Regions from separate parts of the Streptomyces sp. NPDC048295 genome, predicted to be linked through region 1. Evidence: riboswitches for the same ligand, from Rfam matches in the RefSeq annotation. Region 1 holds a riboswitch; each other region holds the start of a gene.
The links. Region 1 has a riboswitch for cobalamin ahead of metE (5-methyltetrahydropteroyltriglutamate--homocysteine S-methyltransferase). Riboswitches for the same ligand answer to the same signal wherever they lie in the genome.

Region 1 (5,649 bases):
GTCCTGGGGGCGGACGGCGAGGACGACCACCTCCGAGCGGTTCGCCACGTCCTGGTTGTCGGCGCAGACCCGGACGTTCGGATACCGCAGGGACAGTTCGCCGGCCGTTCGGGCTCCTCGCGGCGACAGGTGGATCCGCGGCGGATGGACGACGCCGTCGCACAGGCCGTCCACGATGGCCCGGCCGATCTCGCCGACGCCGATGATCCCGATGCCGTCCATGGTTTCTCCCTGTCGTCGCGTTCGTCGGACGTGTCGGTGCGGTCCGTGACCGCTCACCGGATTCAGCCGCGCGCCGCCCGGTCCTGGATGCCGCCGAGCACGGTGCCGAGGATCCGGTCGAACTCCGCCAAGGACCCGTAGTCGGCCTGAAGGGGCGCGAGGGCGGCCATGGTCGGATACGCGTCGGCGTCGATCGCGGGGGCTCCGGTGTCCTCGGCACTCTCGCCGCTGAGCACCGCGAGCAGGTATCCGTTGAGGAAGCCGAACAACGTCATCGGCGCGTCCGCGACCACCTGCTCGGGCAGGCCGGCCTCGCGCATGGCGGTGACCAGCCGCTCCAGCGCGACGAGGGCCACCGGTGAGGTCTGGGCGCGCGTCGCCAGCAGCGGGAACACCCGGGGGTGCCGATGGGCCATCTCCCGGTAGCCGTGCGCCGTTCGGCGGGCGATCTCCTCCCAGTCGCGCGACGTGTCGTCCGTCGCGGCGGCCACCTCGGCGAGCACGGCCTCGGAGACCGCGTCCAGCAGCGCCGCCTTGCCCTTGATGTGGTGGTAGATCGACATCGGGTCGACCCCGAGCTCCTCCGCGAGGCGCCGTACCCCGAAGCGCTCCAGGCCGTCGCGGTCGACGAGCGCGACGGCGGCGTCGGCGATGCGCCGGCGGCTGAGCCCCGCCGCGGTGCCCTGTGCTCGTCCGGCCACGTCTGCTCCCTGCCCCTCGTACGTCCCGTCCGTTGCTGAACCTACACCGTAGATCCCGTGGTGTGGGGGGAACCCCGCGGTGCCGGGGGTCGAGAGGGGGACCGTCATGGCACACCGTTCCGACCGGGGCCGGGGCGCTCACGGGCGCCCCGGCCGTCGTGCGTCAGCCGTCAGGACACGGGCAGCTCCGCCCGTACCGTACGGGCCGCGGAGACCAGGTTCTCCAGGGAAGCCCTGGTCTCCGGCCAGCCGCGGGTCTTGAGACCGCAGTCGGGGTTGACCCACAGCCGTTCGGCGGGAATCGCCTCGAGTCCCTTGCGGAGCAGGCCGGCGGCCTCGTCCGCACCGGGTACGCGCGGGGAGTGGATGTCGTACACACCGGGTCCGGCCTCGCGGGGATAGCCGTGTGCGGCGAGCTCGCGGGCGACCTGCATGTGGGAGCGGGCGGCCTCCAGGCTGATGACATCGGCATCGAGGTCGTCGATGGCCTGGACGATGTCCCCGAACTCCGCGTAGCACATGTGGGTGTGGATCTGGGTGTCCGGACGCACACCGCTGGTGGTGAGACGGAACGAACCGGTGGCCCATTCCAGGTACGCGGGGCGGTCCGCCGCGCGCAGCGGAAGGGTTTCGCGCAGGGCGGGTTCGTCGACCTGGATGACGGATGTGCCACTGGCCTCCAGGTCGTCGACCTCGTCGCGCAGGGCGAGGGCGACCTGCCGGGCGGTCTCGCCGAGCGGCTGGTCGTCGCGGACGAAGGACCAGGCCAGCATGGTGACGGGCCCGGTCAGCATGCCCTTGACCGGACGCGAGGTGAGCGACTGGGCGTACGAGGTCCAGCGCACCGTCATCGGTGCGGGGCGGGAGATGTCGCCGGCCAGGATCGGCGGGCGGACGTAGCGGGTGCCGTAGGACTGGACCCAGCCGTGCCGGGTGGCGAGGTAGCCGGTGAGCTGTTCGGCGAAGTACTGGACCATGTCGTTGCGTTCGGGCTCGCCGTGCACCAGGACATCGATGCCGGCCTTCTCCTGGAAGGCGACGACCTCGCCGATCTCGGCCCTGATCCGCTCCTCGTATCCGGCCGTGTCGATCCGGCCCGCGCGCAGACCGGCACGGGCCGCGCGCAGCTCGTCGGTCTGCGGGAAGGACCCGATCGTGGTCGTGGGCAGCAACGGCAGATCGAGGTGGGCACGTTGGGCGGCGGCGCGCTCGGGGTACGGCTGGGAGCGGCGGCCGTCGGCGTCGGTGACGGCGGCGGCCCTGGCCCGTACGGCGGGGTCGTGGGTGAGAGGGGATTGTGCGCGTGAGGCGAGATCGGCGCGGTTGGCGGTGATCTCGGCGGTGATCGCGCCGGTGCCCTGAGCCAGGCCCTTCGCCAGTGCGACGACCTCGGTGGCCTTCTGCTCGGCGAAGGCGAGCCAGCGAAGGATCCGCGGGTCGATGTCCCTCTCCGGCGCCGTGTCGAGGGGGACGTGCAGCAGGGAGCAGGAGGCGGCCACGTCGACCCGGCCGGCGAGACCGAGGAGCGTGGCGAGGGTGGCCAGCGACTTCTCGTAGTCGTTGATCCAGATGTTGCGGCCGTTGACGACGCCCGCGACGAGCCGCTTGCCGGGCAGCCCGCCGACGGCGGCGAGGTCTTCGAGGTTGCCCGCGGCGCCCTCGGTGAAGTCCAGCGCCAGGCCGTCGACCGGGGCCTTCGCAAGGACGGGGAGCGCCTCGCCGAGCCGGTCGAAGTAGGTGGCGACGAGCAGCTTCGGCCGGTCGGTCAGGCCGCCGAGTTCACGGTACGTGCGGGCGGCGACGTTCAGTTCGGCCCGCGTCCGGTCCTGGACCAACGCGGGCTCGTCGAGCTGTACCCACTCCGCCCCGGCGGCACGCAGATCGGCGAGCACCTCCGCGTAGACCGGCAGCAGACGGTCCAGCAGGGTGAGCGGTTCGAAGCCGGCCGCCACCCCGGGGGCGGGCTTGGCGAGCAGGAGGTACGTGACGGGGCCGACCAGTACCGGGCGGGCGGTGTGCCCGAGCGCGAGGGCTTCCTTCAGCTCGGTGACCTGCTTGGTGGAATCGGTGGTGAAGACGGTGTCCGGGCCGAGCTCGGGGACGAGGTAGTGGTAGTTGGTGTCGAACCACTTGGTCATCTCCAGCGGCGCCACGTCCTGGGTGCCGCGGGCCATCGCGAAGTACCCGTCGAGTGCGTCGGTGGCGACGGCCGCCCGATGCCGCTGGGGGACGGCGCCGACCATGACACTGGTGTCCAGGACGTGGTCGTAGTACGAGAAGTCGCCGGTGGGCACCTCGTGGACACCGGCGTCCGCCAAGCGCCGCCAGTTGGACCGGCGCAGGCCGGCTGCCGTCTCCTGGAGGGCGTCGGCGGTGACCCGGCCCTTCCAGTAGCCCTCGACTGCCTTCTTCAGTTCCCGGTCCGGGCCCTGACGGGGGTAGCCGTACACGGTGGCACGTGCGGTCGCGGGTTGTGCTGTCACGGAAATCTCCTTCGCGAGATGACTCCTTGAGATCCCGGTGACGGGACACGGACGCGAAGGAATGACGAACCGGACGGATCCCACGCACGCCCAGTGCGCGGTCCTCCGACCGATATGTACGCCGACCCGCCCACGAGGTCACCGGGATATCCGCACACGAGGGGTCGCGTGCGGGCAACAGGCAGGTCTTCGGACTCGCGGGCACATCTGCCGGGGCAGATTCCTACTGGCCGTCGCTTCCCGGATCCGACCGGATCCAGTGCGTATGACGGCGGTCGTTCCCGCTCACCGCTGCGGGGCAGTCCCGGATTCCCACCGGGTTCCCTCTTACGACGCGCCTGTCTGGCGGACAGGGCGAACCAGCTGCACAGGCCAGACTAGAGGGTGAACCGTTGCCGGGGGGACTGCTGTTCACATCCCGGAACGTGACACCCGGGCGAACACGGGCCACCACGACGGGATCCCGGTACCCACACGCTCGCGGAACAGGCCCTGGCGCGGCCCTTCACCGCGGCGAACGAAGCCGGTGCGGGTGCGCGGGCGCAGAGGGACGCTTCTCCTGCTTCGGCGCGGTCGCCGCCACCGTGACGACCGCGCCGATGACGGGCAGGGCGTCGCGGACACCTTGCCCGGCCTCGCGAGGGCGAACGCGATCCCGTCACGAGGCACGCACAGACCTCTGCCGGCGCGACTGCCGGGAGCAGCACCGCCGGGCTCCTCGCACCCGACGCCGATCGTGCCGTGCTGCGCCCGGTTCCCCGGGGTCGCGGTATTCCTGCGCGGGGACCGGCGGCCGGCGGCCTGTCGGTGCGCGGTGCACGACCCGGTCCCGCACGCGACCGTCATCGCCGACGCCGTCCACCCCGGTCGGGGCGGACGGCGTCGGGGCCGGGGTTGCCCGGGGGCGTGGGTCAGGACTTGGGGGAGAAGCGCAGGCGCGTGGCCGCCAGCGCGCCGAGGGCCAGCAGGACGACGGAGACCCACAGTCCGGAGAGGTGGTTGCCGGTGGCATCCTCGGCGTAGCCCATGATGTACGGGCCGACGAAGCCGCCGGTGATGCCGATGGTGTTGAGCAGCGCCAGGCCGCCGGCGAGGGTCTTGCCCGAGAGCCGGGTGGCGGGGAAGTTGAACAGCAGCGGCTGGACGACGAAGAAGGCCAGGCCGGTGAAGCAGAAGCCGAGCAGAGCGATCACGGGACCCGCGACAGCGGCGACGACGAGTCCGGTGAACATCATCAGCAGGCCGACCACCACGAAGTTGCGGGAGCGCCGGGGCGTGGTCGCGCGCGGTGGCACCAGTACGGCACCGACGGCTGCGGTGAGCCAGGGCAGTCCGGTGAGCAGGCCGATGGTGAACGGCGAGAGATCGCCCCAGCCGCCGATGATGCCGGGCAGGAAGTAGACGACGGAGTACAGGGCCACCTGGTGGGTCCAGTTGGCGAAGATGGCCAGCAGCATCTGCTTGTCGCGCAGCACCGTCAGCAGGGAGCCGGACCCGGAGCCGTTGCCCGCCGCCTCGGAGCCCTCGGCCTGTTCGCGGGTGACCGCGTCCTGGACCAACCGGGCCTCGTCCGCCGTCAGCCAGGGCGCCTTGGCCGGGCCGTCGGGCAGGAAGCGGTAGATGGCGATCGCCAGGAAGAGGCAGGGGATCCCCTCGATGACGAACATCCACTGCCAGCCGTGCCAGCCGCCGAACCCGTCCATCTCCATGAGCAGCCCGCCGAGCGGGTTTCCGACGACGCTGGCGATGGACGCGCCGAGCAGGAGCAGGCCGATGGCCCTGCCGCGGGTCTCGGAGCGGAACCAGTACGTGAAGTAGAGCAGGATGCCCGGCAGCAGTCCGGCCTCGGCGGCACCGAGCAGCAGCCGCATGGCGTAGAAGGACTTCTCGCCCTGGACGAAGGCCATGCAGGAGGAGATGACGCCCCAGGTCAGCATGATCCGGGTGATCCACCAGCGGGCGCCCACGCGGTACATGATCAGGTTGCTGGGCACTTCGGAGATCGCGTAGGTGAGGAAGAACAGCCCCGCGCCCAGCCCGTAGGCCGCTGCGGAGATGCCGAGGTCGACCTCCAGGCGTTCCTTGGCCAGGCCGATGTTGGTCCGGTCCAGGAACGACATGATGTAGGCGGCCAGCAGCAGCGGCATCAGCCGCCGGAGATTGCGCTGGTCCAGCCCGCCGAGCGCATCGCGCGGGGTTTCGTTCGTTGTGGCCGCACCGGGTGTGCGGGAAGCGCGGATCAA
Region 2 (5,649 bases), on a different contig from region 1:
AGACGGAAGGGCGGATCACCGGGCTGCACTCCCAGCACGGTGATCCTGGGCATCGAGATATGAGGACTGCCACTTTCGGTCATGCGTAGATCGCTTCCACGTCACCGGCGACACTATGCCCGGCGGCGGTGTCCTCGGCGCCATGTCACTCGTACACACGCTTTCCCGAGCAGCGGCGGGCAACAGCCGAGTGCGGCGATCACCGCCATCCGGGGCACAGGGACGCGGGCGCCGGTACGAGGAGCAGCCTGACGGCGGACCGGGCCCCGGCCGGTGCTGCGGGCGGGGCCCGGTCGTATGCCTCTGTCGGGGCCCGGTCGTATGCCGCTGTCGGCCGGCCGGGCCCCGAGGGGGGTCAGTCCTCGCCCTCCAGGTTGCCCTCCGTCTCCAGGTATGCCTGGCGCAGCGCTTCGAGGACCGCCGGGTCCGGCTTGGCCCACATGCCACGGGACTCCGCCTCCAGGAGGCGCTCCGCGATGCCGTGCAGGGCCCAGGGGTTGGCCTGCTGGAGGAACTCACGGTTGACCGGGTCCAGGACGTACGTCTCGGTGAGCTTGTCGTACATCCAGTCGGCGACCACGCCCGTCGTCGCGTCGTAGCCGAAGAGGTAGTCGACGGTGGCGGCCAGCTCGAAGGCGCCCTTGTAGCCGTGCCGCCGCATCGCCTCGATCCACTTGGGGTTCACGACCCGGGCACGGAAGACCCGTGAGGTCTCCTCCACCAGGGTGCGGGTGCGGACCGTCTCGGGGCGGGTGGAGTCGCCGATGTACGCCTCCGGGGCGGTGCCGCGCAGGGCGCGGACGGTGGCCACCATGCCGCCGTGGTACTGGAAGTAGTCGTCCGAGTCGGCGATGTCGTGTTCACGGGTGTCGGTGTTCTTGGCCGCGACCGCGATCCGCTTGTACGCCGTCTCCATTTCCTCGCGGGCCGGGCGGCCGTCGAGTTCACGTCCGTAGGCGTAGCCGCCCCACACCGTGTAGACCTCGGCGAGGTCCGCGTCGGTGCGCCAGTCCCGCGAGTCGATGAGCTGGAGCAGACCGGCGCCGTACGTACCGGGGCGGGAGCCGAAGATGCGCGTGGTGGCGCGGCGTTCGTCGCCGTGGGCGGCCAGGTCGGCCTGGGTGTGGGCGCGTACGTGGTTCTGCTCGGCGGGCTCGTCCAGGGAGGCGACGAGGCGGACCGCGTCGTCGAGCAGGCCGATGGTGTGCGGGAAGGCGTCGCGGAAGAAACCGCTGATGCGCAGGGTGACGTCGATGCGCGGGCGGCCGAGCTCGGCCGGCGGGATCGCCTCCAGGCCGGTGACGCGGCGCGAGGCGTCGTCCCAGACCGGGCGGACGCCGAGCAGCGCGAAGGCTTCGGCGACGTCGTCACCGGCGGTGCGCATCGCGCTGGTGCCCCACAGGGACAGGCCGACCGAGGTCGGCCAGTCGCCGTTGTCGGTGCGGTAGCGCTCCAGGAGCGAGTCGGCCAGGGCCTGGCCCGTCTCCCAGGCGAGACGTGAGGGTACGGCCTTGGGGTCGACGGAGTAGAAGTTGCGGCCGGTCGGCAGGACGTTGACCAGGCCGCGGAGCGGGGAGCCGGAGGGTCCGGCGGGGACGAATCCGCCGTCCAGCGCGTGCAGGGTGTGGTCGAGTTCGTCGGTCGTGGCGGCCAGCCTCGGCACCACCTCGCGGGCCGCGAAGTCCAGGATGTCGGCGACCGCCCGCGGGTGGCCGGCGGCCACCTCGGCGACGGCGTCCGGGGACCAGCCCGCGTCCTCCATCGCCTGGACCAGGGCGCGGGCCCGCTCCTCGGTCTCGTCGGCGGTGACGCGGGTCGCGGCGGACTCGTCGAGCCCCAGGGCCTCGCGCAGGCCCGGCAGGGAGGCCGTGCCGCCCCAGATCTGGCGGGCGCGCAGGATCGCGAGGACGAGGTTGACCCGGTCGGCACCTGCCGGGGCGCCGCCCAGGACGTGCAGGCCGTCGCGGATCTGGGCGTCCTTGATCTCACAGAGCCAACCGTCGAGGTGCATGATGAACTCGTCGAAGCCCTCGTCCTCCGGACGGTCCTCGAGTCCCAGGTCGTGATCGAGCTTGGCGGCCTGGATCAGGGTCCAGATCTGGGCGCGGATCGCCGGGAGCTTCGCCGGGTCCATCGCCGCGATCTGGGCGTGCTCGTCCAGGAGTTGTTCGAGGCGGGCGATGTCCCCGTAGCTTTCGGCACGTGCCATCGGCGGCACCAGGTGGTCCACGAGGGTGGCGTGGACGCGCCGCTTGGCCTGTGTCCCCTCGCCCGGGTCGTTGACCAGGAACGGGTAGACCAGCGGGAGGTCGCCGAGGGCCGCGTCGGGGCCGCAGGATGCGGAGAGGCCGGCGTTCTTGCCGGGCAGCCACTCCAGGTTGCCGTGCTTGCCGAGGTGGATCATCGCGTCGGCGCCGAAGCCGTTGTCGTCGGCCCGGGCCGCGATCCAGCGGTAGGCGGCCAGGTAGTGGTGCGAGGGCGGCAGATCGGGGTCGTGATAGATCGCGATCGGGTTCTCGCCGAAGCCGCGCGGCGGCTGGATGAGGATGAGCAGATTGCCGTGGCGCAGGGCAGCGAGCACGATGTCGCCGTCCGGGTTGCCCGACCGGTCCACGAACATCTCGCCCGGGGCGGGGCCCCAGTGCCGCTCGACGGCTTCGCGGAGCTCGGCCGGGAGGGTCGCGTACCAGCGCCGGTAGTCGGCGGCCGGGATGCGGACCGGGTTGCGGGCCAGCTGCTCCTCGGTGAGCCACTCCTGGTCGTGGCCGCCCGCCTCGATCAGCGCGCGGATCAGCTCGTCGCCGTCGCCCGACGCGAGGCCGGGGACTTCCCGCGTACCGAAGTCGTATCCCTCGGCGCGGAGTCGGCGCAGCAGGGCGACGGCGCTGGCCGGGGTGTCGAGGCCGACCGCGTTGCCGATCCGGGAGTGCTTGGTCGGGTACGCGGACAGGACGAGCGCGATCCGCTTCTCGGCGGCCGGGATGTGGCGCAGCCGGGCGTGACGCACGGCGATCCCGGCGACACGGGCGGCGCGCTCGGTGTCGGCGACGTACGCGGGCAGGCCGTCCTCGTCGATCTCCTTGAACGAGAACGGCACGGTGATCAGGCGGCCGTCGAACTCGGGGACCGCGATCTGGCTGGCGGCGTCCAGCGGGGAGACGCCCTCGTCGTTGTCCTCCCAGTCGGTGCGTGAACCGGTGAGGCAGAGGGCCTGGAGGATGGGTACGTCGAGGCCGCTGAGGACGCCCGCGTCCCAGGATTCGTCGTCGCCGCCGGCCGAGGCCTCGGCGGGCCGGGTGCCGCCCGCGGCGAGGACCGTGGTCACGATCGCGTCGGCGGCGCGCAGCTCTTCGATGAGTTCGGCCTCGGGGGTGCGCAGCGAGGCGACGTACAGCGGCAGCGCGCGGGCGCCCGCGTCCTCGACGGCGCGGCAGAGCGCCTCGACGAACGCGGTGTTGCCGCTCATGTGGTGGGCGCGGTAGTAGAGCACGGCGACGACCGGGCCGTCGGTGCGCCGGGGGGTGCGCTCCAGCGGGCCCCAGGAGGGTGCCGGGGCGGGCGGTGCGAAGCCGTGGCCGGTGAGCAGCACGGTGTCGGAGAGGAAGCGGGCGAGCTGGTCCAGGTTGGCGGGACCGCCGTGGGCCAGATAGGCGTGGGCCTCCGCGGCGATGCCGATGGGAACGGTCGAGGCGGCCATCAGCTGGGCGTCGGGGGCCTGTTCGCCGGTGAGGACGACGACGGGGCGTCCGGTGGCGAGCACTTGGTCGAGACCGTCCTGCCAGGCGCGTACGCCGCCGAGGAGGCGTACGACGACCAGGTCGACGCCGTCGAGCAGCTGGGACAGGTCCTGGAGCGGGAGCCGGGAGGGGTTGGCGTAGCGGTAGGGGACCGGGCCGTCCGAGGCGCGGGCACTGAGCAGGTCGGTGTCGGACGTCGACAGGAGCAGGATCATGCGGCGTCGGGCCTTCCTCGGGGTGTCCACGCCCCGGGCGGTGTCGGAATGAGGCTCCCCTGCTCGAACGGGTTCGAGTGTTCGGGGAAGGGAGTTCCTGACTTGCCAGGCCGTGGCCGGGCTCACAGTGGCGGGACCGTGCCGGAATCGCACCGGACTTCCTCCCCTGTCGCCGTCTGTGGCGACGACGTGCCGGATGGCTCGTCAGTAGGCATAGTAAGGGCCGGTCAACCGATGGAGGACATACGGATCCGGTCGGATGGTCGGTATGCTCGCCGCCATGCCCCGACCTGCCACTTCGCCTTCACCGCCGGGAGACGCGTCTGCCCGGGACCGCGGTGACGCCTGCCCCGGCACGCTTCGGCTGCACCGGGCGGACGACGGCTCGCTGGCCCGTGTCCGGGTTCCCGGCGGTCTGCTGACGGCGGTGCAGGCAAAGGCCCTGGGGGCGCTGTCGGAGAGTCTGGGCGATGGTGAGTTGCATCTCACTTCGCGCGGCAATGTCCAGTTGCGCGGGCTGGGTCCGGACTGCGGAGCCGAACTGGCCGACCGGCTGGGCGAGGCCGGGCTGTTGCCCTCCGCTCGCCACGAGCGGATACGCAACATCGTGGCGTCACCGCTCTCGGGGCTCGACGGCCTGGGCGCGCGGGACGTCGGCCCCTGGCTGTCCGAGCTGGACGTGCTGCTGTGCGCGGGCGGGAGGACGGCGGGGCTGTCGGGCAGGTTCTTGTTCGTGCTAGACGACGGCCGTGGCGATGTGGACGCGCTGGGCGGCGATGTGACGCTGCTGGCGCAGGACGACGGAACGGCGCTGCTGCGGATCGGCACGGCCCCGGCCACCGCACGGATACCCGGCGCACGGGCGCCGCGGGCCGCCCTCCTGGCGGCCGAGACCTTCCTGGAGCAGGCGTCGGGCACCGGCGCCTGGCGTGTACCGGATCTGCCCGGCGGCGCCCGGTCCCTCCTCGAAGAGGTCGTACGACGGTTGCGGGAGGCGGGGCCCGGCACCGTCTCCACCGAGGACCGTGCCTGTCCGCCGGACTCGGACGGCCCCGCCCCCGGAGTCGTGACGGGCCCGCAGGACTCGGCCGCGCTGTCGGTCGGCATCCCCCTGGGGCGCATCGCCCCGGCGCAGTGGCGGTCGCTGACGGAGACGGCCCACCACCGGGGCGTCGGTGAGTTGCGGCTGACGCCGTGGCGCGGGGTCGTCGTACCCGGGGTGGAGCGGCGGCAGGCCGCCCGGTCGCTGGACGAGCTGGGGGCCACCGGTCTCGTCGTCGGCCCCGGCTCCCCCTGGACCGGGGTGGGTGCCTGTATCGGCCGGCCCGGCTGTGCGAAGTCGCTGGCCGATGTGCGGGCCCAGGCGACGGCCTCGGTGGGGGGCGCGGGGCTGCTGCCGGTGTACTGGTCCGGCTGCGAACGCCGCTGCGGGCATCCCCGCGGCGAGTGGGTCGACGTCGTGGCCACCCCGGACGGACACCGGATCTCCCTCGTGCGGGGCGAGGAGCGGGGCGCGCCCGTGAGCGTCCCCGACAGCCCCGGCACTCTCGCCGCGGCGGTGGCCGCTGCCCGCCGCGCGCGCGGCTGACCCCCGTACTCCCACTCCCCTGTACCCGACGTCGCACGCCCGAGGAAGAGAGCGAAAGCACTGTGCACCAGTACGAGAAGGACGGACCGGCGATCTATCGCCAGTCCTT
Region 3 (5,649 bases), on a different contig from region 1:
GCGCGGCCGAGGCCGCAGCCGCCGTATGCCTCGTCGACGTACACACCGGCGAGGCCGAGCGAGGCGGCCCGCCGGATGACGTCGATGGGGAAGTGCTTGTCCTGGTCCCACGTGACGGCGTGCGGGGCCAGCTGCTCCTGGGCGAAGTCGAGAGTGACCTCGGCGAGGGCGCGCTGCTCCTCGGTGAGGGCGGTGGTCATGGCGGCGCTCACCCCATCGTCGGGATCGTGAAGTTCGCGCCCTCCTTGACCCCGGAGGGCCAGCGCGAAGTGACGGTCTTGGTACGGGTGTGGAAGCGGATCGAGTCCGGGCCGTGCTGGTTCAGGTCGCCGAAGCCGGAGCGCTTCCAGCCGCCGAAGGTGTGGTAGGCGACGGGCACCGGAATGGGCACGTTGACGCCGACCATGCCGGTGTTCACCCGGCGGGTGAACTCGCGCGCCGTGTCACCGTCGCGCGTGAAGACGGCGACGCCGTTCCCGAAGGCGTGTTCGCTGGGCAGGCGCAGCGCCTCCTCGAAGTCGGCCGCCCGGACCACCGAGAGGACGGGCCCGAAGATCTCCTCGCGGTGGATACGCATCGAGGGATCCACACGGTCGAACAGGGACGCTCCGGCGAAGAAACCGTTCTCGTGCCCTGGCAGGGTGAAACCGCGCCCGTCCACGACGAGTTCGGCTCCCTCGTCGATGCCGATGTCGACGTACCGACGGACTCGGTCCAGGGCGTCGCGGCTGACCAGTGGTCCGAAGTCGGCCGCGGGGTCGTCGGACCGGCCGATCCGCAGGGCCGAGATCCGGTCCTTGAGAGCGGCGACGAGACGGTCGGCCGTTTCCTCGCCGACGGGCACGGCGACGGAGATGGCCATGCAGCGCTCGCCCGCCGAGCCGTAACCGGCACCGATCAGGGCGTCGACGGCCTGATCGAGGTCGGCGTCGGGCATCACGATCAGGTGGTTCTTGGCGCCGCCGAAGCACTGGGCGCGCTTGCCGTGCGCGGCGGCGGTGGCGTAGATGTGCGCGGCGACCGGGGTGGAGCCGACGAAGCCCACTGCCTGGACCCGCGGGTCCTGGAGCAGCGTGTCGACGGCCTCCTTGCCGCCGTTGACGACGTTCAGTACGCCCGGCGGCAGCCCGGCCTCCAGGAAGAGCTCCGCGAGCCGCAGCGGTACGGACGGGTCGCGCTCGGACGGCTTGAGGACGAATGCGTTTCCGCAGGCGAGAGCGGGTGCGGCCTGCCAGAGCGGGATCATCGCGGGGAAGTTGAACGGGGTGATGCCCGCGACCACGCCCAACGGTGAGCGCAGCGAGTGCACGTCGATGCCGGTGCCGGCGTTGTCGGTGAACTCGCCCTTGAGGAGGTGCGGGATCCCGGCGGCGAACTCGACCACCTCCAAGCCCCGTTGAAGGTCGCCGTGAGCGTCGGCGACGGTCTTGCCGTGCTCCGCCGACAGCATCCGGGCCAGATTCTCACGCTCGCCCTCGACGAGCTGGAGGAAGCGCAGCAGCACGCGGGCCCGGCGCTGCGGGTTCCACTGGCCCCATTCCGCCTGTGCTTCCTCGGCGTTGGCGATGGCGGCCTCGGTGTCGGCCCGTCCGGCCAGAGGCACGCGGGCCTGGACGGTGCCGGTGTTCGGGTCGTACACGTCGGCGAAGAGCCCGGACGCGCCGGGGATGTGCTTTCCGCCGATGAAATGGGTGAGTTCACGGACCATGGGTGCCTGCTCTCGTCAGGTTGGATCCGGGGATGGCACGGCGGACCGGCGAGCGACACCCGGATGGGGGCGTGCCGCTGCGGGAAGCCGTGAGAACTACGAGCGTGCGGAAACTGTGTGCGCGCGCTCCGCCGGATCACCAGGGTCGTGGGTACGGACCGGTGCCATGCGTGTCTGCTCCATCCTCGTGGACAACACGGAACAACCCGCGGCCGGTATCCTGACTCCCGGATCCCCGCGCGCCGCCCGCCTTCCCGACAGACCTCGTCAGTGGCGTGTGGATGGCAGCACACTCCCCGGTCACAGTGGCGGGACCGTGCCGGACTTGCACCGGCTTCCCTGCACCGCGGACCTTGTGCCACGAACATATAGTTGGACGTCCTAGTAAGTCCAGGGTGCCGCCAGCGCGCCTAGAGTCGGAGCATGCGCATCGTCTCCCTGCTTCCGGCGGCCACGGACATCGTGGCGGACCCCGGACTCGTCGCCGACCTGGTCGGACGCACCCACGAATGCGACTAGCCCCCCACCGTGCTCGCCTCCGTGCCTGTCGTGACCCGCGCCGAATTCGACGCGGACGAGCTCGGCAGCCGGGAGATCTCCGACGCGGTCGGCGGAGCCGGACATGCCGGCTCCTCCCGAGGCTGCGCGGCTGGGAAGACCTGCCGGCGGTACGCGCCGGGGATGTGTGGGTCCTGGACGGTCCCGCGTACTTCAACCGGCCGGGACCGAGGGGCGTCCGGGGTGCCGAGGTGCTCGCGCACGTGCTGCACGGAGTGGCGGTGGGGGAGCCGGTGACCGTGGCGGAAGCCTCACGGGTCGGGCTGAGCGGGGCACCTGTCTACAGGTCCCCGTGTCCGGAGACTCGGTGCTCTGGGGCACAGGCGTGGCTGGAGCAGCTGACGTCGTGGCCCATCCACTACATCTGGGATGGCAAGAACAAGGCGCTCCCAGATGTAGTGTGAGGGGCGCTGGTGGTTCGCCGGGCGCTCCCGCGCTCGGCGAGGCAAGAGGGAACCCGGTGAAAGACCGGGGCTGCCCCGCAGCGGTGAGCGGGAACGACCGCCGTCAGAGGCACCGGGCGCCTGGGCTCCCGGTAAGCGACGGCCATAGGAGCCTCCGGAAGAGGCGTGCCCGCGAGTCCGAAGACCTGCCACTGGTGCGCCCGCCGACGAGCGTGGGCGCCGCTTCGAGGTCCAGGGGGAGGGCCGCGCGGCAGGTGCGCGACGTCCCGGCGGAGGGCCGTACCCGTCCGGCATCGTGCCGTCGGCCCATGCCGCGTCGCCTTCCACCGGCCTGCCTCGAAGCACCGGGCACGACGACAGGGGGAGACCGGCATGCGGAGTTCCTCTCTCGCGTCCCGGCGGACAGCTCCAGTACCTGGAAGCTGTGTCAGCGAGCAAGTGGCCGGCCGGTGTGGGCGGCTGGTGCGCCCGCTTTGTGCGGCGTGGCAGGAGAGAAGCGAGGAATGGCAGTGATCTGTGTCGGAGGCATGATCGGAATCGGCAAGACGAGCGTCGCCGAACTGATCGCCAAGGAGCTGGGCAGCGAGGTCTTCTACGAGAGCGTGGACGACAACCCGATCCTGCCGCTCTTCTACTCCGCGAGCCCCGAGGAGATCGAGGCGAAGCGCTACCCGTTCCTCCTCCAGCTGTACTTCCTCCGGACGAGGTTCGCCTCGATCAAGGAGGCGTACCGGAAGAACGACAACGTCCTCGACCGGTCCATATACGAGGACTGGTACTTCGCCAAGGTCAATCACGACCTGGGCCGGATCAGCTCTCTCGAGATGCGGCTGTACGAGGGGCTGCTCGACGAGATGATGCGCGAGATCGACGGCCTGCCGTACCGCAAGGCACCCGACCTCATGGTCTACCTCAAGGCCGACTTCGAGACCGTGCTGCACCGAATCGGGCTGCGCGGGCGCGAATTCGAGCAGGACGAGAGCCTCGTCGAGTACTACCGGACACTGTGGTCCGGCTACGACGACTGGGTGCACCAGCACTACTCGGCGAGCGACGTCCTCGTCATCGACATGAACCGCACCGACGTGGTGAACAACCAGGAGGACGCGGCGCGCGTGGCGCAGCAGGTCAGGGACGCCCTCGCCACGTCCGGCGCTGTCTGACCGGCGGAGGCACGCGAGGCTCGGTCCCAGCGGGCGGCGGCACCGGCCACGTCCGACCGGGCCCGGCGTCCATGCGCGCGTCCGCCCGCGGACATCGGGCCGGTATCGGGAGGACGAGCGCATGGCGTCGCGGTCGGAGGAGGAGACATCCGGCCGGCGAGAAGGCCATTGCCCTCGGCGACACGATCGCGCTGCGGCTGGGGCGCGCAGCACCTGGGCAGGACGCCCGCCGAGGGCTCCTGCCCCCTCTACACTCGCCCCTGCGGCGACCCCGTGCGTCGCCTTGCCCATCCGACCTCTGGAGCCGGGAACCCTCAGACCATGAACCCCCCGACGCGTCACCTCCTCGTCATCGGCATCGGAGCCGGTGATCCCGACCACCTGACCTTGGCGGCCGTGAAGGCGATCCGCCGTACAGACGTCTTCTTCGTCCTGGGCAAGGGCCCCGAGAAGTCCTCCCTCACCGATCTGCGGCGCGAAATGCTCGCCGAACACGCCGACGGCCCCTACCGTGTGATCGAGACGGACGACCCCTGGCGTGACCGGAGCCCGGCGGGCCGGGCGGCGTACACGGAAGCGGTCGACGACTGGCGGGCACGGCGCGCCGACGTCTTCGAGCGATTGATCACCACGGAACTGGCTCCTGGCGAGACCGGCGCCTTCCTGGTCTGGGGCGATCCCGCCCTGTACGACAGCACCCTCGCGATCCTGGAAACCATCGAGCGACGGGGAGAGGTCGCCTTCTCCGTGGACGTGATCCCGGGGATCAGCAGCGTTTCCCTTCTCGCGGCCCGCCATCGCGTCTCGCTCACCCGGATCGGGCGTCCCCTGCACATCACGCCGGCCCGCAGGCTGCCGGAGGTCGGCCAGGCCGACGACGGCGACATCGTCGTCATGCTCGACGCCCACGAGTCCTTCGACCGCGTCAGCGGGGAGGACGTCCGGATCTACTGGGGCGCCTACCTGGGCACGCCCGACGAACTTCTGGTCTCCGGCCTGCTCCGGGACGTCGCCGCCCGGATCAAGAGCCTCCGCGCCGAGGCCCGTGCCCGGCACGGCTGGATCATGGACACCTATCTGCTGCGCATCGTCGACTGACTTACCGGCGTTGGGCCGTGTCGACCGGGTAGGGCACCGGCGTGGCCCGGTCCGGGTCCACGGCCAGCCGGCCGCCCGCCGGCGGCCGGGCCCGCTGGGCACAGTCCCGGCGTTCGCAGATCCGGCAGCCGAGTCCGATCGGTGTCGCCGCCCGCGGATCGTCCAGGGACACGCCCTCGGCGTAGACCAGCCGGCCCGCGTGCCGCAGCTCGCAGCCGAGCGCGACGGCGAACTCGGCACGGTGCGCGTGATGGCCGAAGCCGCCCCGCGTCACGGTCCGGGCGACCCAGAAGGAGCGCTTGCCGTCGGGCATCTCGGCCACCTGACGCAGTATCCGGCCCGGTGCCGAGAAGGCCTCGTACACGGTCCACAGCGGGCATGTGCCGCCGAGCCGCGAGAAGTGGAAGTCCGTCGCGGACTGGCGCTTGGAGATGTTGCCGGCGCGGTCGACACGGAGGAACGAGAAGGGCACGCCGCGCCGTCCGGTCCGCTGGAGCGTGCTGAGCCGGTGGCAGACGGTCTCGAACCCGAGGCCGAAGCGGGCGGAGAGCAGCTCGATGTCGTAGCGGACGTCCTCGGCCGCGCGGTGGAACATCCCGTACGGCAGTAGCACCGCGCCGGCGAAGTAGTTCGCGAGCCCGATGCGGGCGAGGGCGGTCGACTCGGCGGAGGTCAGCTCGCCGGCCGCGGCTGCCAGGGCGTCGAGCAGCGGCCTCTG
Region 4 (5,649 bases), on a different contig from region 1:
TTGGCCTAGACCTTTAGGGGTGTCAAGGGTGTATAAGAAGTGCACTCGCGTCCGTTATAGGACCGACACCTAAGGGAGGGCGACCAGCCGTGACCGGACCGTGCCACCATGTGAGCCGCGACAGACGGAGGAGCCGGTGACGGCAGCAACGCAAGCGTCGGGAAGGCGGACCATGGGTGCCGACGGGGGCAGTACGGAGAACGAGACGGGCGCGGCCACGCGTACGGCGCGCGTCCCGAAGTACTACCGGCTGAAGCGACATCTGCTCGACATGACGGACACCATGCCGCCGGGCACCCCCGTGCCGCCGGAGCGGACCCTGGCCGCCGAGTTCGACACCTCGCGCACCACCGTGCGCCAGGCGCTCCAGGAGCTGGTCGTCGAGGGCCGGCTGGAGCGCATCCAGGGCAAGGGCACCTTCGTCGCCAAGCCGAAGGTCTCGCAGGCCCTGCAACTCACCTCGTACACCGAGGACATGCGCGCCCAGGGTCTCGAACCGACCTCCCAGCTGCTGGACATCGGCTATGTGACGGCCGACGACACCCTCGCCGGGCTGCTCGGCATCACCACCGGCGGCCGGGTACTGCGGATCGAGCGGCTGAGGCTCGCCAGCGGCGAGCCGATGGCGATCGAGACCACACACCTTTCGGCCAAACGCTTCCCCGCGCTGCGCCGTTCGCTGGTGAAGTACACCTCCCTCTACACCGCCCTGTCGGAGGTGTACGACGTGCGGCTGGCCGAGGCCGAGGAGACCATCGAGACCTCCCTCGCCACCCCGCGCGAGGCCGGTCTGCTCGGCACGGACGTGGGCCTGCCGATGCTGATGCTCTCCCGGCACTCGCTCGACGGACAGGGCGAGCCGGTGGAGTGGGTGCGTTCGGTCTACCGGGGCGACCGGTACAAGTTCGTGGCGCGTTTGAAGCGGCCCACCGACTGAACCCGGACCACCCCCCGGGGCCCCCGCGGAACGCATCTCTCCGCGGGGGCCTTTCGCACATCCCAGTACGGACCAACTGCCGTACACCTGGCGGGATCACGAACAGAAGTACCCGCTCAGGGGACCGTTGCCGGACCGCAATGCGGACAGGGGGTGACGGTGACCGGAAGCCTCCCCTAGATTTCCTGCGCATTACAAGGTGATCAGCGAGGGGACGGAGTCGCCGCATGCCAGCAGGCCCAGAAGGAAAACCGCCCGCCGTCACACCGGTGCGGGTAGTCATCGCCCTCTGTCTCGTCGCGCCGTTCGTGGCGATGCTCTGGGTGAGTTCGTACGCGAAGGTGGACCCCACCTTCATCGGCATTCCGTTCTTCTACTGGTACCAGATGCTCTGGGTGCTGATCTCCACCGCGCTCACGATGACCGCGTACAAGCTGTGGCAGCGTGACCAGCGCGCCCGCAAGGGAGGTGAGCCGGCGTGAAGGACGGCGTGAACGGCGTCGCGCTCGGCGTCTTCATCTTCTTCTTCGTGGCCGTCACGGTCATGGGCTTCCTGGCGGCGCGCTGGCGCAAGGCCGAGAACGAGGCGAGCCTCGACGAATGGGGCCTGGGCGGACGGTCGTTCGGCACCTGGGTCACCTGGTTCCTGCTCGGCGGCGACCTGTACACCGCGTACACCTTCGTCGCCGTTCCGGCGGCGATCTACGCGGCGGGCGCGGCCGGCTTCTTCGCCGTGCCGTACACCATCCTGGTGTACCCGCTGATCTTCACCTTCCTGCCGCGGCTCTGGTCGGTCTCGCACAAGCACGGGTACGTCACCACCTCGGACTTCGTGCGCGGGCGCTTCGGCTCGAAGGGCCTGTCGCTGGCGGTCGCCGTCACGGGCATCCTCGCCACGATGCCGTACATCGCGCTCCAGCTCGTCGGCATCCAGGCGGTGCTGGACGTGATGGGCGTCGGCGGCGGCGAGAACACCCACTGGTTCGTCAAGGACCTGCCGCTGCTGATCGCGTTCGCGGTGCTCGCCGCGTACACCTACTCGTCCGGGCTGCGGGCACCCGCGCTGATCGCCTTCGTCAAGGACGGGCTGATCTACCTGGTCATCGCGGTGGCGATCATCTACATCCCGATCAAGCTGGGCGGCTTCGACGACATCTTCGCCAAGGCGGGCGAGGCGTTCTCGCAGACCAACCCGGCCACCGGCAAACCGCGTGGCGCGCTCGCGCCGGGCGAGGCGGGCCAGTGGGGTTACGCCACCCTGGCGCTGGGCTCGGCGCTGGCGCTGTTCATGTATCCGCACTCGATCACGGCGACGCTCTCCAGCCGCAGCCGCAACGTGATCCGGCGCAACACCACGATCCTGCCGCTGTACTCGCTGATGCTGGGTCTGCTGGCGCTGCTCGGCTTCATGGCCATCGCCGCCGGGATCAAGGTGGACAACGGGCAGCTGGCCATCCCGCAGCTGTTCGAGACCATGTTCCCGGACTGGTTCGCGGGCGTCGCGTTCGCCGCCATCGGCATCGGCGCGCTGGTGCCCGCCGCGATCATGTCGATCGCCGCGGCGAACCTCTTCACCCGCAACATCTACAAGGACTTCCTGAAGCCGGACGCGACCCCGGAACAGGAGACCAAGGTCTCCAAGCTGGTCTCGCTGCTGGTCAAGGTCGGCGCGCTCGCCTTCGTCCTCACGATGGACAAGACGGTCGCGATCAACTTCCAGCTGCTCGGCGGCATCTGGATCCTCCAGACGATGCCGGCCCTGGTCGGCGGCCTGTTCACCCGCTGGTTCCACCGCTGGGCGCTGCTCGCGGGCTGGGCGGTCGGCATGGTGTACGGGACGGTGGCCGCGTACGGGGTCGCCTCGCCGACCCAGAAGCACTTCGGCGGCTCGTCCGCGGAGATCCCCGGCATCGGCGAGATCGGCTACATCGGCCTCACCGCGTTCGTGCTGAACGTGGTCGTGACGGTGGTGCTGACCTTCGTCCTGAACGCCATGAAGGCGCCCGCCGGGATCGACGAGACCTCCCCGGCCGACTACACCGCCGACGCGGGCGACCCGGGCGTCGAGAAGGAACTCCCGCCGGCCACGGCGGGGGCGCCGGGCGGCCACTGACGACCCGCGCCCACGGCCCGTCGACGGCCCGTCGAGCCCCCTCCAGCGGGGCGCGGCGGGCCGTCGGCGTGATCGGGTCGGCCGGCCCGGGAAAGGGCCTTACGGCTCGTTCTGTGGGCCCGACCCGGTCGGTGCGACACAACATGTGGGGGCTGCCTCATCGGGCAGCCCCCACATGTATGCTCTTCCTCGCTGTCGCCGCAGGGGAATCCGGTGCGAATCCGGAACTGTCCCGCAACGGTGTATTCAGTGCGCTTTTGTGCACCCCCGAGTCAGTCCGATGACCTGCCGGCAGCGCATCCGGCTCGACCGAACCGGATGCCCAGACGTCCGGGCCTCGCGGTTGGGCCGGTGGACGCCGTGCGGAGCGCTGCCCTGCCCCGGGTCTGCGCGTCCGCAGGGCTGCCCCGTTCCCCGCCGGCCCCGAGCCGAGCGAGGGAGAGCACCACGTGACCATCGCGCCAGCCGATCCGGCTTCAGTCGCCGCGTCCGCAGCAGCCGAGTCCGAGGCAGTCGCACAGGACGGACCGGGGACCGCGCTGCTGCGGACCCTGACCGCCCTCACCGCCGATCTGCCCGACACCGACCCCGGCCGGGTCGCCGCCGCCGCGCTGCGCGGCCGCAGCGCCCGGGCGGACGAGGCGGAGCTGCGTTCACTGGCCACCGAGGCCGCCGCGGGCCTGATCTCCGAGGACCCCGCCTACTCCCGGCTCGCCGCCCGGCTCCTGACCCTCACCATCGCGGACGAGGCGGCCGGCCAGGGCGCGGTCTCCTTCTCCGCCTCGGTCGCCGTCGGGCACCGCGAGGGCCTGATCGCCGACCGTACCGCCGGGTTCGTCGCCCGCCACGCGGCCGCCCTCGACGCGCTGGTGGAGCGTTCGCTCGCCGACGGCGCGGACGACCGCTTCGGCTACTTCGGACTGCGGACCCTGCACAGCCGCTATCTGCTGCGCCACCCGCACACCCGCCAGGTCGTCGAGACGCCCCAGCACTTCATGCTGCGGGTCGCGTCCGGGCTCGCCGAGGACGACTCGCAGCGCGCCGTGGACGAAGTGGCGGCGCTGTACGGGCTGATGAGCCGGCTCGACTACCTCCCCTCCTCCCCCACGCTCTTCAACTCCGGCACCCGGCACCCGCAGATGTCCTCCTGCTATCTGCTGGACTCCCCGCTGGACGAGCTCGACTCGATCTACGACCGCTACCACCAGGTGGCCCGGCTCTCCAAGCACGCGGGCGGCATCGGCCTTTCGTACTCCCGCATCCGCTCGCGCGGTTCGCTGATCCGCGGCACCAACGGGCACTCCAACGGCATCGTGCCGTTCCTGAAGACGCTCGACGCCTCCGTCGCCGCGGTCAACCAGGGGGGCCGCCGCAAGGGCGCCGCCGCCGTCTACCTGGAGACCTGGCACGCGGACATCGAGGAGTTCCTGGAGCTGCGCGACAACACGGGCGAGGACCAGCGGCGTACGCACAACCTCAACCTGGCGCACTGGATCCCGGACGAGTTCATGCGCCGGGTCGACGCGGACGGCGACTGGTCGCTGTTCTCGCCCGCCGACGTACCCGGCCTCGTCGACCTGTGGGGCGACGAGTTCGACGCCGCGTACCGGGCCGCCGAGGCCCAGGGGCTGGCCCGCAAGTCGATCCCGGCCCGCGAGCTGTACGGCCGGATGATGCGCACCCTCGCGCAGACCGGCCAGGGCTGGATGACGTTCAAGGACGCCTCCAACCGGACCGCGAACCAGACCGCCGAGCCGGGCACCGTCGTCCACTCCTCGAACCTGTGCACCGAGATCCTCGAAGTCACCGACGACGGCGAGACGGCGGTCTGCAACCTGGGCTCGGTCAACCTCGGCGCGTTCGTCGCCGACGACTCCATCGACTGGGAGCGTCTGGACGCCACCGTCCGCACCGCCGTGACCTTCCTGGACCGGGTCGTCGACATCAACTTCTACCCGACCGAGCAGGCCGGCCGCTCCAACGCGAAGTGGCGCCCGGTGGGTCTGGGCGCCATGGGCCTCCAGGACGTCTTCTTCAAGCTGCGGCTGCCCTTCGACTCCCCCGAGGCCCGCGCGCTCTCCACGAAGATCTCCGAGCGGATCATGCTCGCCGCGTACGAGTCGTCCTGCGAGCTCGCCGAGCGGTCCGGACCGCTGCCCGCCTGGTCGCAGACGCGGGCGGCGCGCGGTGTGCTGCACCCCGACCACTACGACACCGAGCTGAACTGGCCCGAGCGGTGGGAGGCGCTGCGCGCCCGCGTCGCGAAGAGCGGGATGCGCAACTCGCTGCTGCTCGCCATCGCGCCGACGGCGACGATCGCCTCGATCGCGGGGGTCTACGAGTGCATCGAGCCGCAGGTCTCCAACCTCTTCAAGCGCGAGACGCTCAGCGGTGAGTTCCTCCAGGTCAACGCGTATCTGGTCGATGAGCTGAAGCAGCTCGGGGTGTGGGACGCGCGGACCCGTGAGGCGCTGCGCGACGCCAGCGGCTCGGTGCAGGGCTTCGCCTGGATCCCGGAGGAGGTACGGGCGCTGTACCGCACTGCGTGGGAGATCCCGCAGCGCGGTCTGATCGACATGGCGGCGGCCCGTACGCCGTT

Region 2: another riboswitch for cobalamin. It lies ahead of cobN (cobaltochelatase subunit CobN); the one in region 1 lies ahead of metE (5-methyltetrahydropteroyltriglutamate--homocysteine S-methyltransferase).
Region 3: another riboswitch for cobalamin. It lies ahead of AB0D53_RS31180 (CoA-acylating methylmalonate-semialdehyde dehydrogenase); the one in region 1 lies ahead of metE (5-methyltetrahydropteroyltriglutamate--homocysteine S-methyltransferase).
Region 4: another riboswitch for cobalamin. It lies ahead of AB0D53_RS01370 (ribonucleoside-diphosphate reductase subunit alpha); the one in region 1 lies ahead of metE (5-methyltetrahydropteroyltriglutamate--homocysteine S-methyltransferase).

What each region holds. Positions count from the first base shown of each region.
Region 1 is NZ_JBEZLL010000025.1:15,330-20,978, forward strand. Features, by position in the region: gene AB0D53_RS30475 (NAD(P)-binding domain-containing protein) at 1-222, opposite strand, end outside; gene AB0D53_RS30480 (TetR/AcrR family transcriptional regulator C-terminal domain-containing protein) at 285-923, opposite strand; gene metE (5-methyltetrahydropteroyltriglutamate--homocysteine S-methyltransferase) at 1,094-3,406, opposite strand; cobalamin riboswitch at 3,569-3,785, opposite strand; gene AB0D53_RS30490 (MFS transporter) at 4,318-5,649, opposite strand, start outside.
Region 2 is NZ_JBEZLL010000016.1:53,636-59,284, reverse strand. Features, by position in the region: gene AB0D53_RS23445 (hypothetical protein) at 1-83, opposite strand, end outside; gene cobN (cobaltochelatase subunit CobN) at 356-3,952, opposite strand; adenosylcobalamin (AdoCbl) riboswitch at 4,040-4,120, opposite strand; gene cobG (precorrin-3B synthase) at 4,221-5,540, shown strand; gene AB0D53_RS23430 (precorrin-8X methylmutase) at 5,603-5,649, shown strand, end outside.
Region 3 is NZ_JBEZLL010000026.1:14,777-20,425, forward strand. Features, by position in the region: gene AB0D53_RS31175 (acyl-CoA dehydrogenase family protein) at 1-200, opposite strand, end outside; gene AB0D53_RS31180 (CoA-acylating methylmalonate-semialdehyde dehydrogenase) at 209-1,708, opposite strand; cobalamin riboswitch at 1,901-2,086, opposite strand; cobalamin riboswitch at 2,664-2,878, shown strand; gene AB0D53_RS31185 (deoxynucleoside kinase) at 3,174-3,833, shown strand; gene cobF (precorrin-6A synthase (deacetylating)) at 4,155-4,931, shown strand; gene AB0D53_RS31195 (short-chain fatty acyl-CoA regulator family protein) at 4,933-5,649, opposite strand, start outside.
Region 4 is NZ_JBEZLL010000001.1:311,151-316,799, forward strand. Features, by position in the region: gene AB0D53_RS01355 (GntR family transcriptional regulator) at 173-937, shown strand; gene AB0D53_RS01360 (DUF3311 domain-containing protein) at 1,165-1,419, shown strand; gene mctP (monocarboxylate uptake permease MctP) at 1,416-3,050, shown strand; cobalamin riboswitch at 3,227-3,358, shown strand; gene AB0D53_RS01370 (ribonucleoside-diphosphate reductase subunit alpha) at 3,500-5,649, shown strand, end outside.